3 regions of the Gorillibacterium sp. CAU 1737 genome follow, and region 1 is predicted to be linked to each of the others. Evidence: riboswitches for the same ligand, from Rfam matches in the RefSeq annotation. Region 1 holds a riboswitch; each other region holds the start of a gene.
What was found. A riboswitch is a leader RNA that binds a small molecule or an ion and turns the genes downstream of it on or off. The one in region 1 is predicted to bind cyclic di-AMP.
Positions count from the first base shown of each region.

Region 2: linked by a shared signal. The riboswitch ahead of AAFN83_RS04200 (CAP domain-containing protein) and the one ahead of AAFN83_RS03180 (C40 family peptidase) in region 1 are both predicted to bind cyclic di-AMP.
Region 3: linked by a shared signal. The riboswitch ahead of AAFN83_RS18055 (hypothetical protein) and the one ahead of AAFN83_RS03180 (C40 family peptidase) in region 1 are both predicted to bind cyclic di-AMP.

Region 1 is NZ_JBDQQO010000001.1:680,869-685,972, reverse strand. It holds gene lpdA (dihydrolipoyl dehydrogenase) at 1-333, opposite strand, end outside; gene AAFN83_RS03180 (C40 family peptidase) at 408-1,235, opposite strand; cyclic di-AMP (ydaO/yuaA leader) riboswitch at 1,261-1,506, opposite strand; gene AAFN83_RS03175 (hypothetical protein) at 1,820-2,023, shown strand; gene AAFN83_RS03170 (copper amine oxidase N-terminal domain-containing protein) at 2,139-3,098, opposite strand; gene AAFN83_RS03165 (suppressor of fused domain protein) at 3,335-4,432, opposite strand; gene AAFN83_RS03160 (GH36-type glycosyl hydrolase domain-containing protein) at 4,516-5,104, opposite strand, start outside.
Region 2 is NZ_JBDQQO010000001.1:902,956-908,059, forward strand. It holds gene AAFN83_RS04195 (aminotransferase class V-fold PLP-dependent enzyme) at 69-1,568, shown strand; cyclic di-AMP (ydaO/yuaA leader) riboswitch at 1,652-1,788, shown strand; gene AAFN83_RS04200 (CAP domain-containing protein) at 1,796-2,509, shown strand; gene AAFN83_RS04205 (MDR family MFS transporter) at 2,630-3,982, opposite strand; partial or broken gene msrA (peptide-methionine (S)-S-oxide reductase MsrA) at 4,175-5,104, shown strand, end outside.
Region 3 is NZ_JBDQQO010000009.1:175,998-181,101, reverse strand. It holds gene AAFN83_RS18060 (glycosyltransferase family 39 protein) at 1-1,037, opposite strand, end outside; gene AAFN83_RS18055 (hypothetical protein) at 1,152-1,565, opposite strand; cyclic di-AMP (ydaO/yuaA leader) riboswitch at 1,754-1,903, opposite strand; gene AAFN83_RS18050 (U32 family peptidase) at 2,115-4,634, opposite strand; gene AAFN83_RS18045 (diacylglycerol/lipid kinase family protein) at 4,891-5,104, shown strand, end outside.

The sequences.
Region 1 (5,104 bases):
CTTGTTCTTCTTCATCAAAAACTGCACGCCCTTGTGCAGTTGCTCTACGATTCGATTCTTGCGTTCTTGGACCTTGCCCATGTTGATCTGAAAGCCTTCGGCCTCAATGCCAAACTCGGCTGCTTCCCGAAACTCGGCGTAGACCTCGGCACTGCGGAGCATCGCCTTCGTGGGAATGCACCCTCGGTGCAAGCAGGTTCCCCCGAGCTTCTCCTTTTCCACCAGGGCTACGGTCTTGCCGAGCTGAGCAGCCCGAATGGCAGCCGTGTAGCCTCCGATTCCTCCGCCCAGTACGACAACTTCATAGGGTTTGGACAACGCGATCCCCTCCATTACGGCAATTCATACGTCCCTCATTGTACCCGTTTGTTCCACCGAATGACAATCCAAAATGAAAACGGACCTTCTCAGGAAGAGAAGACCCGTTTGGCCGTAAAATAACGATTGCCCCAATACCCGGATGTAAGCGGGGTAATTTGAACCCCTTTTGAGTTGGTGGCGGAGATGAATTTCCCATTTCCCAGGTAGATACCCACGTGGCTGGCCGGCGCCTTTTGGCTGTCCGAGAAAAAGACGAGATCCCCCGGAGTGGGCGCAAAAACAGACGTTCCCGTGCTTTGCCGCATGCCGTCCGCCGTACGCGGAACCGATACCTTTTGCTGATTGAGCAGGAATTGGACAAAGCCGGAGCAATCAAATCCACTCGTGGTATTTCCGCCCCACATATAAGGAATACCCAGGTACTTCTGCGAGTTGGTCACGAGGATCGTCGCCGGGCTTACCGCTTTGAGAACAGGCGAATGGTCTTTGCCATCCGAACTGACGATAACGAGCTGGGTCTTGGAGTCCCAGTCCACTTCCGTTCCAAAGGATTCGGAGATAAACCGCAGGGGCACATAAGTGCGATTGTCCGACAAAATGGCGCTCGTATCGAGCGTGATCCCTTTTCCATTCAGTTCCGCGCGGTTGGATCCCGTCTGCAGGACGACCGTACGCCCATTTCCCGAGATCGTCACCTTCACTTGTTTTCCAACCGGGGTCGAAGAAACGGAATACCCCAGCTTTTCCGCCACCATCCGCACCGGAATTTGAGTCCGGCTGTTATCATCCACAAACGGTTGGGCGTCGGGGAAGGAAAGGAGGCTGTCGTTCAATTGGACCTTGACGGGTAAGGCAGCCGCTTCAGTCGAAGTGGCAAAAAGAGCACCGGAAACGAAAACAGCAGACGTTAGCAACAGACTCTTGATGATCGGTTTCAGCTTCTGTTCCTCCTAATGCCTCCGAGGTTAGTTGACGGATTCGGGAAGAGGTCCCTCCCTAGCCAGCCGATTACCCGGCCTGACATTCACCCCACTAACCCATGTTTCTCGCTGAACAAGCAAGAAACGCAGGTTACGCCGTTGGCACTCGCTCCCGAGGTCTTGCTTAGAAGTTCCCCGATCGATATACCCGGCAAATACATCCCCCGTACCGGCCAAACAGAACCGGATTCGGCTATTGGTTTCTTTTTCTATCCTACGGTACCATGCGGAATCGGCTCAGACAATGGCAAATCATGGTCATTTCCGCAAAATAGGAAGAACCTCCTACTCCCATAGAACGGCAATTTCTCACGAATTCTACACGCAAAAAAACCGCCGGATCCCTATATCCAGCGGCAAAAAGGAGAAAAAAAGGTTATGAAGCAAGCCTTGCGCTTGCATCTTGAGTATATCACTTAGTATATACAATTCGGTATAAGGAAGTTCTGGGAACAACAGCCCTGCTTGTTCATATCCCTGCAAATCCCCTCATATCTTGAGATGGAGGAGGGCTGACGATGGACAAGAACGATCCGGTCTACGAGGAAGAAGTCATTCGCCACCAGGCACGTCTGGACGTACAGGATGATTGGGACGACAAGGAGAAAAAGAAGAAGCTGCGCAAAAAGCGGAAGTTTACCTGGCTTACGATCGTCGCCTATCTCATTTTGCTCTATGTGCTTTACAAGGCCGCGCAAACATTTGCGGGTTTTTCCTTTTAAGACGGAACCCTTAGACCCTTGAATTAACCAAATCAAATAAAAGCCTCCATCTCCCTTGCGAGAGTTGGAGGCTTGTTTGCTCTAGGGCTCAATGATCGGGTTTCACCCCGCGTAGTTAGCTAAGCAACCCTTTCTCGTAGGCATCCGAAAAAGCTTTGTAGAGCGAAAAAGGAATGTAGCGCAAATCGGGCATCTCGTTTTCATAATAAGGCCCAAGATGGAAGGAACTTTCCACCGATACATAGGAGTAGCCCTCTATGTCATAGGATAATGAATAATTACCCAGCCATGTTTCATGCTGATATACTCCCTTGATCATCGCTTGCATCTTAAAAGGTTCCTTCGTCTCAGTTTCTTTGCCCTCTTCATCAGAGGGCTGAATGAACCCCTCAATTCGACTATGGTAGACGAATGCCTCCTGGTCGCCATATATGATTTTTCGCAGGAAAACTCTTTCGGTGTTTGCAGGAAGCTCTTCCAGCTGATAGTCTTCAGCAGGATCTTCAGTTTCGATGAGCTCATCCGTAAACGTACCCTGCACATACCAGGATTCCGATACCTGCGGCTTGAAGATGTCAACCCGGTTTTGCTTTCCGTCCCATTTGACATGACAGTTGAGGGCTTCCCCGACGAAAGCGAGCGGGACCATCGTGCTGTTATGAATGGTTTGGGCCGGTACGTCCAGGGTGACATTCTTGTTAACAGCGTTCTCGGCAAATTCCTTGGACGGCTCCGCTTGTATTGTTGCTTTCGTGGAATCCAACTGCAGTTTTATCGTTTTGTCCCCTACGTACTTGTCAAACGAGTCATCTTTCTTGGTAGCTGTGATCGCTTTTGTTTTTCCGTCGTACTGTACCGTTGCACCAAGCGCTTCAAAGATGGCTCGCATGGGCACCAGGGTTCGCCCCTTGAGTACAACCGGCTGCTGTTGGCTGAAATTCAATTGGACCCCGTCGATGTACACGACCGGACTTTGCTGGGCGGCGGCCGATGCCTTCAGTGCAATTGGTGCTTGCACCACCAGCAGGGTAGCCGCCAATAAGGCGGTTAAAGCAGTTTTCTTTCTCTTGATCATCATTTCCCTCTTTTCTCATGATGTTGGGCATCCAGGCGCGGTTTCCTGCAAGCCGACATAAGGAATTCGACGCAGTCTGCTGGTATCCTGCATTTTCCATTATCGCTGTGAACTATTTTATTTATCACTGAATCACGAGACCCATGAATCACTGAAGAGGCGTCTGTTTCATCAAAAAAGAGCTGTCGCTCTTCGGCTTAAAAAAGCCAAAAGAACGGCAGCTCTCTCCTGTATGCTTAACTCCTGATAAACTTGGGCTCTCCCGTGAAGATCGCCAATTGCTCGGCCTCTCCCTTATAGAGACGAAGCAATTCTTCGCTTCCTTGTTCGGTTGCTACTTGGTATTCTGCTTCCGTGATTGGAATGGCCCACAGCACGTTTACACGCTCCCCATCCAACTCAGGCAGCTCCGGCGAGGGAGTTCCAACGGCCAGAGTACCGTTTAGGAGTAGGACATAAGGGAAGCCTGGAACCTCTGCGCACGAGAGGGTATGACCGTGACCGAGCCAGGTCAACAGCCCCCACGGAAGTCCGGTTTGGGCGGACAAGTAGCCGAGGACGGGCTTTTCATCCGCCAAGGCGCCTATGCGCGCAGCGAAAGCGAGCTCAATGCGGCGGGAGTCGTCCCCCTCTTCCCCGAGGTATTGCTCCACCTTCGGCTGCGGGATGAGGCTTACGCCAAGGGTAAAGGCATACAGCACTTCCTCCTTGTGTGCCGTAATCATCGCCTTCGGCGGGAAATGCCCGCCGTCAATCGCGTAATACTTCTCATGCGGTCCACCTAAGAAGCTTTCCAGGACTGCAAGGTACTGTTGCTGCGCCTGTCCCCACCTTTCCGGGGTGAAGGTCTCCCAAAAACGACGGCTCCGTTCTACCCGTTCTACCAGGACCGGTTCCGCCTCCTTCAGCGGCCAGGCGAAGGGACCGGCCTCGTTGCTGAATAGGGCATACCCGTGAAAGCCTCCTTCCCCGGACCAACCTGGGATGACTGCGAGCAGCGAGCCGTTCTCCAGCAGCGCTGCCGCATCGCCCTCTTTAAACCAGACGATCTCCAGAGTGTCTGGTTCCGGAGGCTTTCGGCCGTCTGGATGATCGCAGTAAGCCGCAGGCATCATCGGAGGCCTGCCTTGCTGCATCGCCTCAAAATCCGGAGCGGCCGGTGCCGCTTGTTTGTTGCATACCCAGCAGGATCGAACCGTCGCATCCTCCCGGCCGGGGAACGCCCACAAGTAAAAGTAAACGCATTCCTCGGTTTCTTCGACGAAAGCCTGAATCTCGCTCACTGGAGACCAGCTTTCGATAAGGATTTTTGGCTCTTGCAAGGGTTCGGCCATGTTTCGATTTTCCTCCCTATTCTCGTATTTATCGTTTATCGTCTATCGTTTCTAGGGGAAACTCACGACGAAATGCCTCGGATTTACTTCAACGGCAGCTTCACGAGCACCTCATACGTATGTCCCTCTTTCAAGTCCGTAAGGAGGCCGTCCTCCACAAGCACGCCGTCTACATACACTTCGGCGGTGGAGACTCCCGGCTGACGCTTGATCGCGATCCGAAGCTCTGCGCTGCGGAATCGACGCGTAAGGGAAGCTTCGTTCCATTCCGCCGGCAGCTGCGGCCGAATGGCCAATCCCTGCGGTGTTCCCTGAACACCGAATAGTCCGTCGATCAGGCAGCGGTACACCCATGGCACTGTGCCGGTATTGAACAGATGGCTCGAACGCCCGGCTGTGTGCGGGAACTGCCGATACGCGCCTCGATAGTAGTTCGGAATGAAGATCGGCAACTGCCCCCGCCGCAGGATGTCTTCCTCGTTCGGGCCGGGAATCATTTTGCGCAAAAGCCGATAGGCGCTCTCCTTCTCACCGACCTGATAGAGGGCGTAGATATAAAATGCAGCAGCATGATTATAGACTGCGCCGTTCTCCGCAGTGCCCGGGTGCTTTTGCGTCACCCGTCCAACGTCCTCTCGCATGGCGGTATAGGAAGGGGCCAGCTTTTCGACC
Region 2 (5,104 bases), 220 kb from region 1:
TCGGTCAAGGACCGCCGCTCTCCCTCGCGCATATCCTGTTTTGACATGGGCGAATGGAGGGATGGGATGTGTTGGGGTGTTGCCTTAGCCGTACGGATAAGAGCCGTCGTGAGCTGGAGCACTATTTCGCGCCGTACCGGGAACAGACACTTGGAAATCACGCACGGTTCCAAACCCCATACGGGGTTCGGCGAATTCTCTATGCCGATTGGGCGGCCAGCGGGCGCTTGTACGGCCCCATTGAGCGGAAGCTGCAGACGGAATTCATGCCATATGCGGCCAATACCCACAGTGAGGCGACCTATACGGGAGCTTTGATGACGACAGCCTACCGGGAAGCGAAAGCGCGCATCAAGCAGCATATTCATGCGGGGGAGGACGACCTGCTGCTCTTTTGCGGCAACGGCATGACCGCTGCGGTCGCAAAGCTTCAACGATTACTCGGTATCAAGCTCCCTTCCGGATTTCGCGGAGCCGTTGACGTTGCACCTGAACAGCGGCCGGTCGTTTTTGTTACGCATATGGAGCATCACTCAAATCAAATCTCGTGGAAGGAATGCCTGGCGGATGTCATCGTGCTGGAACCGGATGAGAACGGCCTGGCCAGCTCAGAGAACCTCGAGGCGGAGCTGGTTCGCTTTGCTGATCGCCCATTGAAGCTGGGAGCGTTCACGGCTTGCTCGAACGTGACAGGGGTTATGCCGAAGCTAGGGGCTTTGGCAAAAGTCATGCACCGCCACGGGGGGATGGTTTTTGCCGATTGGACGGCCTTCGCTCCCTATGCCGAGCTCGATATGCACCCCGACGATCCCGAGGAAGGCTTGGATGCCGTCTATTTCTCCCCTCATAAATTCCTAGGAGGCCCCGGTGCCAGCGGGGTGCTTGCCGTTCATGCCCGACTGGTAAACGGAGAGATCCCGGATCTCCCCGGAGGAGGGACGGTGCTGTGGACGGACCGTTGGGGCGGGGTAACGTATTTGGAGGAGAAGGAAGAGCGAGAGGATGGGGGAACACCCGGCTTCTTGCAGGCTGCCAAGGCCGCGTTCGCCATCTCGCTCAAGGAAGAAATGGGCATAAGTGAGCTGTGTGAGCGGGAGGGACAGCTAACCGAACTGCTGCTGAACGGACTCGACACCTTGCCGGGGATCCACATTCTGGACAGCGCGCTTCAGGAAAGGCTTCCTATCGTCTCCTTTCTCTGCCGGGATCTGCATTATCCATTGGTCGTTCGCCTGCTTAATGATCGGTATGGTATCCAATCCCGCGGAGGCTGTTCCTGCGCAGGGACGTATGGGCATTTTTTGTTTGGCCTCTCCCCGGAAGAATCCGAACGAATCCGCCGGAAGGTAGAGAGCGGACACCTGTTGGAAAAGCCGGGCTGGGTTCGGCTGTCTCTTCACCCGATCGTATCGGACGAAGAGGTACACGCACTCTTGCGCGCCATGCGCGAGATCGTTCACTATGCTCCGCTGTGGAAAACAGACTATCGCTACGACCCCGTTCAGAACGATTATGTGCACAAAGGACAATGGAATCGAACAACGAAGCGAAACTGGTTCTCTCTGTAGCGAGGGCCAGTTTCGCTTCGTTTCTATTATTTACCGGATCAACCGGCACTCTAGCTGTGATAGAATAGAAACGGTCATGCCACACCCAAATCAGGCCGAAGCTCTTGACCAGAGCGCGGGGGACCCCATTCTTGGGGTGAAGCTGCGCCGATGCGCAGCCGGGATTTTCTCTTTTTCCCGAACCCGTCAGCTAACCTCGCAGGCCGCCAAAAGGAGAGTGTCTTTCTTTGAATACTCGCAAAACTATTTTTACCCGTCGTCTGATGACCACCGCTCTCGCCGGCAGCCTTCTTGCCGCGCCTTTGCTCGCCTCTGGTACGGCTGATGCCGCTTCCGCTTACCGCGTGAAAGCGAATGATACCCTTTGGAGAATTTCCGTGAATCAAGGCGTAACGCTGAACTCCCTGATTCAAGCCAATAGCTGGATCAAGAACCCCAATATCATCTGGGAGGGCATGGTGATCACCATCCCGACCAAGACGACCACCAGCACCCCGTCGAAGACCCCTTCGACTCCGGTGACTTCGACCCCGTCCGCACCATCCACAGGGACGTCGGCAACCGATGATACCGCTACGGCTTATGCCAAACAGGTAGCCTCCATCGTCAATCAGGAGCGTGCGGCAGCGGGACTGAGCCCGCTCACCTTCGATTCGGCCCTGTCCAAGATGGCCGTCGACAAGGCGAAAGACATGATCGTGAACAACTACTTCAGCCATACGTCGCCGACCTACGGTTCTCCATTTGATATGATGACCCGTTATGGCATTCCGCATTCCTATGCCGGTGAAAACATCGCCAAGGGCCAACGGACGCCGCAGGAGGTCATGACCGCCTGGATGAACAGCGCAGGACATAAGGCGAACATTCTCAATGCGAACTACAAAAAAATCGGCGTCGGCTATTACAATGGCGCTTGGGTACAAGAGTTTACGGACTGATCTATAGAATTTCGTTCGAAACGGAAGAAGCCTCCTACCAAGAATGATTCTTGGAGCGGAGGCTTCTTTTCGTTTCTGTATGCAGTTGGATGAAATCATACAGGTGAGGACGGAACAGCCTTACAGCGCATTCGGAAGGGGCCGCTTGGCTGCCTCCAGCGAGAGGAAGGCCGTCGCGAGAGAAAGCAGGCTGACCAGGAACCCGTAGGTGTACAGGGAGTGGACGCCGGTCATGAACTGGGCCGCACCGGTGAGCAGGCTGCCCATAACCGTAACACCAACCGCCGTTCCGATGTTCCGTGAGAACATCATGAGGGAGGTGGAAATCCCTTTTTGATCCCCGTCAACAAACTGTTGGGAGCCAATGATGGTGACGGTGACGAGAATCCCGAACGCCATCCCTTGAATGAACAGGGCGGTTAGGCTGTACAAGTAGCTGCTTCCGGCTGACAGGTAAAACAGCTGGACACCGGACAGAACGAGGAGGACGTTGCCGATGATCAAGAGGCGGGAGTACCCGTAGCGGAGGATGAGCTTACCAGCGGGTACGGACATGAGCATCCAACCAGCCGATTGCGCAAGCAAGGCTACACCGCTCACAAAAGTGGAGTACCCTTGCTCCTGCAGGAAGGTCGGAGCATAGCTCGCGGTGCCAAACAATGCTGCATTCGACAGGAAGGCGTTGATGTTCATCCGCCGGATCGGTCGGCTGCGGAAAAGGGCAAGCGGGACGATGGGCGAGCTTTGCCGCCGTTCATAAGCAATGAAGACAGCGAGCAGGGCAACACCGGCCAATACGAGCCACCAGGCCTGCTTCTCAAAAGCGGTGGCGGCCAGCGTCAGGCTTACGCCTAAGGTGAAGAGCACGGCTCCTCCGTAGTCCACCGAGGCTGGCTTTGGCTCGTATTCTTCCTTGTAAGCCCTCAGGAAGAAGAGGGACAGCAGGCATATCGGGATGTTGATGTAGAAAATCCAGCGCCACGAGGCATACTCCGTGAATAAGGCGCCGAATAGAGGGGCGATAACCGCGGAGATGCCCCACATGGCGGAGAAGAGCGCCTGGATTTTTCCCCGTTCCTCGATGGGATACAAGTCTCCGGCGATAATCGCAGGAAAGGGGTTCATGATCCCAGCTCCGATACCCTGAACCGCGCGGAACAAAATGAGCTGCATCATGGTTTGAGACAGTCCGCAGAGCAGAGAGCCGATGAGGAATACGATGATGCCGGCAGCCAGGATGGTTTTGCGTCCGTATAAGTCTGAGATCCGTCCGGCGATGGGGGTAAGCACCGTTGAGAAGATCATATAGGAAGCGAATGCCCAGGCGTAGAGCGAATAACCGCCTAAATCCTTGACAATGATGGGCATGGTGGTGTTGATGATGGTGGTGTCCATGGAAGCGACCAGCATGGCGAGCACGATGCTGACAAGCACCTGCATTCGGTTTTGCGGTCGATTGAGCGTGGCTGGCATGAAATTCCGTCCTTTCCGGGAATGATGAAATCAAAGCATTTTCCGATTATAGCGCGTTTCCTTCGGGAAGAACAAGGGAAAGCTTTCAACGTCTCCTTCAAGCGGGTTTCATTTGAGCGAAGCGGCAGTGAAATGCTATACTAATCCCGAGTCATCTACACGTCTTTAAAAGGAACAGGAGGTACATCCCCTATGAGCGATCATCACGAACCAGAAGCCGGTAGCCGTTTGGAACAGGCAACCTTCGCGGGAGGATGTTTCTGGTGCATGATTAGCCCGTTTGAAGAGCGTCCCGGCATCATTTCCGTGGTCTCCGGCTACACGGGTGGTCATAAGGAGAATCCCACGTATAAGGAAGTATGCTCGGGAACGACGGGGCATACGGAAGCGGTTCAAATCACGTTTGATCCTGAGATTTTTCCCTATTCCGAGCTGGTGGAGGTATTCTGGCAGCAGATTGACCCGACCGATGCGGAAGGTCAATTCTGCGATCGCGGCGAATCGTACCGGACGGCCATCTTCACGTACAGCGACGAGCAGCGTGATTTGGCAGAGGTTTCGAAGAAGCGCCTGAATGAAAGCGGCCGCTTCAGTCACCCCATCGTCACCCCCATCGTTCCGGCGATGCCTTTCTATCCGGCAGAGGAATATCACCAGGACTTCCATAAGAAGAACCCGGAGCACTACAAGCAATACCGCAAGGGATCCGGTCGAGATCGGTACCTGGAGCAAGCATGGGGAGGGGAGAACCATTAAAGAGAGCTCTGAAGACTTGAAAAAGCGCCTAACTCCCCTTCAATATGAGGTGACCCAAAACAGCGCGACGGAAGCCCCCTTCCAGAACGAGTTCTTCGACCATCACGAAGAAGGCTTGTACGTGGATATCGTCTCGGGAAAGCCGCTGTTCACCTCGCTCGATAAGTACGACTCCGGCTGCGGCTGGCCCAGCTTCACCAAACCGGTGGAGGAGGAAGTTGTCAAGGAGAAGGCTGACCACAGCCACTTCATGGTCCGCACCGAAGTGCGCAGCACGGAAGCGGACTCTCACCTCGGCCACGTGTTCCCGGATGGACCCGCCGATAAGGGCGGCTTGCGCTATTGCATCAACTCCGCCGCTCTTCG
Region 3 (5,104 bases), on a different contig from region 1:
AGAAGGAGCAGGCCGACAGCAAGGAAACGCAGCGGGCGGTTGCGGAAGCTGAGCAGTGCGAGCCAACCGACCCACGCGAAGGCGAGGTGAATCGCGGTGAAGACATCGGCCAGCACGCCGGGCAGGGTGAGTCGAGGGGTCTTAAAGATGACCATAAATTTACCGACGGTGAACCAGCGAATCCACAGCCAGGGGTCCTCCTTCAAGCCTTCCTTAAGCCGCTTTATTCCCTCCTGGAATTGATCACCCTTCTGGGCTTCGTTCCAATCGATGGTTCCCTTGAAATACGGATCCGTTCCGGCGAGGAACGGGTTGCCCATGCCCCCCTTGGCGGTGAGCACAAACTCATTCAGCGTGACGAGGTTGCGAATCCACCACGGGAGCATGAGGAGAACGAACGCTCCGACCGCGACGAGAATCTCGCGCATGTACAAACGCCGGTCCCTCACCCACAGGAACAGGTAAGGCACCACAGCAAGCGGCAGCACCTGAGGACGGATGAGGACGGTCAGCGCAACGAGGAATCCTGCCGCGATATGATCGCGCAGCCGGTTTCGGGTGAGGATCTTCGCCTGCGCGAGCAGCATGCCGAGGAAGGCGGCAAGGAACAGCGTCTCCGTGGTCAACAGCTGCGGCGACCAGATGTAGGTCGGGTAAAAGGCGGCGATTGCAGCCGCAATGAGACCCGCCCGCGGGCTCCACAGCTCACGTCCGATGGCGAACAAAAGCAGCACGGAGGCGGCACCGAGAACGCACTGGAGGTATCGCACCGCATCTTGTGCGGCAGGCAGACGGTCGGCTCCATAGAGCTTCACGAACGAAGCTACGAAGAGCGGATAGCCGGGCGTTACCCGGGCATTGGGTTCTTCGGCGTTATAGGCATAGACGCCGGTCGTGACCAGGCGTACCGCCTGATCGGAGTAGTTCTTTTCATCGTGGGACAGCTTGGTGCTCTCGGAGGTTGCCACATAGCCGACGCGTAAGACAAGCGCGGCTGCAACCAGCAGGACAAGCAGGATCCCGTACAGCTTTTTCATGAAGGCTCTAGTCCTTTCCTGGAAAATGCAAGGGCACTTCCTCCAGAATAACAGACCGAAGCCGGATCGACCAGCACTTGGATGAAGCGGATAGGAGGATAGAGAATCGGGAGACTAGACGCTCTGCAACAGGTAAGACACTTCCCCGCTGCGCGAGTAGATCACATTCTTCGCACCTAGATGGCGGTAGATGGGACGCGGTACACCGCTCTGCGAGATGACGGTAATCGGCCCTTCCGTCCAGGAGCTGCACAGCTTGAGGTACCGGCAGGTGAGGTTGAGGCTGTCCTCAAACAGGAAGACCATGCGGGCCGGCTCGCCCACCCCATCGGGAAACCCGCTGTCCTTGGTATCCACCTGGATGAAGTCCTGAACGCCCAGCTTAGCCAAGCGCTCCCGTTGATCCGGGTGGTTGATGAGGACGGCAAAGGGTATTTTTTTGAATCGAAGCATGCGGATGAACTGTTCTCCTGCGGGACTTGGAGCAGAGACAAGCACTCTCTTCTGGCCGTCCTGGATGGTTTCCATAAAAAGCTTCCTCCCGGTGATCCGGTCCGCGTTCGCGCGGGCCCTGCGGATCTGAAATGCGTGTACGTGCAGTTCCGGCAAGCTTTTTGTATGCATAACAAAAAGAAGCCGGGGAAAGAGACTCCATCCCCACGGCTTCTTCCCAAGACACCCTCTTCGCGAGGATGGGATTCGCAGCGCAGAACAAATAAGCCCCTCTCGAGACGCTTGCGAGGTTAGCTGTCGGATTCGGGCGTGAGAGTCGCCCTACCTTTGGCGAAAAAGGCCAAAGGATTCACCCCTGTAGCGCGCATAGCGCACTGTTCGGTTCCCCCGCTCCCCTGAAGCGTGTGCGCGGACCGATGGGGTCAGAGACCCGGTCTGGTTTGCACCCGCTCTTACGGGAATTCAGCGTATGTCGTAATCACGACTCGTATCATACAGCGCCGCCGCTTCCTCTGTAAAGGCTCGCCGTTTGCAGCCGTTGGCGACAGCGACCGATCCAAGCGGCGAAAAACGCTTACTTCTCCGCCGCTCGTGTCCGCGCTCGCGCTAGGGCGCGTTTTCTCGCTATTTCACCAACTGTCCCCGCGTGACGCCGAGCTGATTGGTCGCCTTCAGCGCCTTCCATACCTTGGTTCCGCTGATTTTCCCTTCCAGCGCATCCCGGTATAGAGCCAGTACCTCGTGTACCTTCTCCGGTGTCTCTTCGAGGAACTCCACCCGGAAGCGGCGCAGCCCCAGGTCGAGGAACTGCGGCAGGTACTCCGCGCCAGATTGCTCGATGGCATTGTATACCGTGTTGCGGCAGCCTTCGTCCACCCGCACCGGATGGGACATGCCGATCCGGTCGCGCAGCGAGGCGCGTTGGCTCTCGCAGGGACGGCCGCAGTTGGTGTAGTTCGTTCCCTCGCTCATGAACGTGCAGTACACGCAGTGCTCGGTGTGATACATCGGCAGATGCTGGTGCAGCACGAGCTCCGCGCGCGACGTGTCGGTCTTCTCCAAAAGATCGATCATCTGCTGAATGTTCAGGTCATAGGATGGGGTGAAGAGGTCAAGCCCTGCCTCCAGGAAGAGCGCCGCCGTCCGGTGATTGGCGACATTCAGCGAGAAGTCGCCGATCAGCTCGGGGTGGCGGTCTTCCGGGTGAAGCTGCCGCTCGCGCATGAAGTAATAGAGCGCGCCCGTATTCCGCACCAGCACGGCGTCCGGCTGAAGCCGCAGGATGTGCTGGAAGAAGCCCGTCTCGCCGGGCATGTGAATGCGCGGCGTCACGAGCGCGATTCGCGCGCCCGCCGCCCGCACCGCTTCCACCGCGGCCGGGAACTGCTTGATGAACTCGAAGTCGGCGTAGAGGAACGTCGCTCCGGCTTCGAGGGCTGCATGCACCTGCGGCAGCGTGCGGCAGAGCACGGTCAGCTCTGGGGCAGCCGTCAGCTCATTCGGCCGAACGGGCGGCCGGTCGGCGGCAAGCCGTGCTTCCTGTTCTTCGCGGCTGCGAAGCGTGTAGCGAGGCGGCGCCTCGCGCAGCACCGTGAGCTGCTCCGCCGCCTCGCGGCGAAGGCGATTGAGCTCCTTCATGGGCACGATCAGGTCGTCCGTGAGGACGAGCTCGAGCTCCGTGAGCTCAAACAGCGTGCCGCCCAGGCGGCCGAACTGCTCGCGGAACAGCGCCTCGTCCATCGGGCGCTTCAGCGCCTGTTCCAAGAGCGCCTCCGAGTCCACCTGCACGGTATTGCGGGTTGCGAGATCGGTCCACCACGTCTTGAGCGGCTGACCGAGCACGCCCAGCACCTTCACCTTGACCGGGAAGGTCCGGTACGGCTTGTCCGTCTCGAACGTTTGGCGCAGCCGCTTGTCGAGATGCGGGTCGTTCGTCTTCCAGACGCGGTCGCCCACATTCACGCGAGTGAGCGCCACATCGTGGCGGCCCGGGATGATTTCGGCGAGCCCTCCGGGCACCTCGCCCTCGACCTTGACCCCGCGCTTGCGCAGGTCATAGACGCGGCCGCCCTCTTCCTTCTGCGTCGGGTCGCCCGCGTCGAAGACGATGCCGTCGCCGCGCTTCAGCGGCGCTTCGAGCTCGCAGAGCACGCCGTCCTTCAGCACTTCCTTGACGCGGCCGAGGTACACACCCCGGCTCTTCGGGAACGTGCCCTCGACGAGCGTCTTGTTGTTCGTCCCCTTCAGGAAGCCGGGGGTAAAGCCGCGCGAGAAGCTCTGCTGCAGCTCGCGCAGCTCCTCCTTCGACGGAGACGGGTCCTCCCCGGCAAAATACCGGTCGATGGCCGCACGATACTTCGCCGTCACATTCGCGACGTATTCCGGGCTCTTCATCCGTCCTTCGATCTTGAAGGACGTTACGCCCGCCTCGATCAGCTCCGGCACCAGCTCAATCGCCGCCAGGTCCTTCGGCGAGAGCAGGTAGGCGATATCGCCCATCGGCTGATGGACGCCGTCAACCATCAGGTCATACGGCAGGCGGCAAGCCTGCGCGCACTCTCCCCGGTTGGCCGAACGCCCGCCCCACATCTCCGAGGTGAGGCACTGGCCGGAATAGGAGACGCAGATTGCCCCGTGCACGAAAATCTCCATCGGCTGCTTGGCATGCTCTCCGATGGTGCGAATCTGCTTCAGGTTGTTCTCCCGTCCCAGTACGACCCGCTCGATGTTGTAAGCCTTGGTGAACTCGACCGCTTCCGGCGAGGTCATCGTCATCTGCGTCGAGCCATGGATCGGGAAATCCGGGGAGAGGTCCCGAATGAGCCGCACCATCCCGAGATCCTGCACGATGACGGCATCGACGCCCGCCTCGGTGCAAGCCTCGATCAGCTGGCGCGCTTGCTCCAGTTCATTTTCGAAGATCAAAATATTGACGGTGAGGAAGCCCTTCACGCCATAACGGTGCAGGAACGCCATAACCTCCGGCAGCTCCTCGGTCCGAAAGTTGTTCGCCCTTGCTCGCGCATTAAACTTTTCCACGCCAAAATAGACCGCATTCGCTCCGTTCGCTACCGCTGCGCGCAAGCAGTCCCAGTCTCCCGCGGGAGACAACAGCTCGATATCTTCCTTGCGTAACGTTCCCATGAATCCTCCTGTCAGCACCGCCTTCGATCCGGCCGTGCTCTTGTCTCTCTAGTGTACCGGAAACAGAGGGGCTTTTCCATCGCCGGCGTGAAGGGAATCACATCCTGCAGCGATTTTTTTCGGCCTATCCGCCAAAAACGGATATACTGCCCGGCCAGAAATGTGAGATAATTAACACCACATTTGATCGACAATCGGCGAAGAGGCTTGTAGAGGGAACCGGCTCGATTCGAATCGGGCGAAAGGATGAAGGCGCATGATTGGGTTCGTCATCAATCCCGTATCCGGCAATGGACGGGGGACCAAGGTTTGGCGGCAGGTGGAGAAGGAGCTGCGAAAGCGGGGCATTCCGCATGAAGCCCGCTTCACCGAAGGGGCAGGCGATGCGGAGCAGCTTGCTCGCGAAATGGCGAGGAGCGGAGTGTTTCGGACTATTGCTGCTGTGGGTGGAGACGGGACGGTGAACGAAG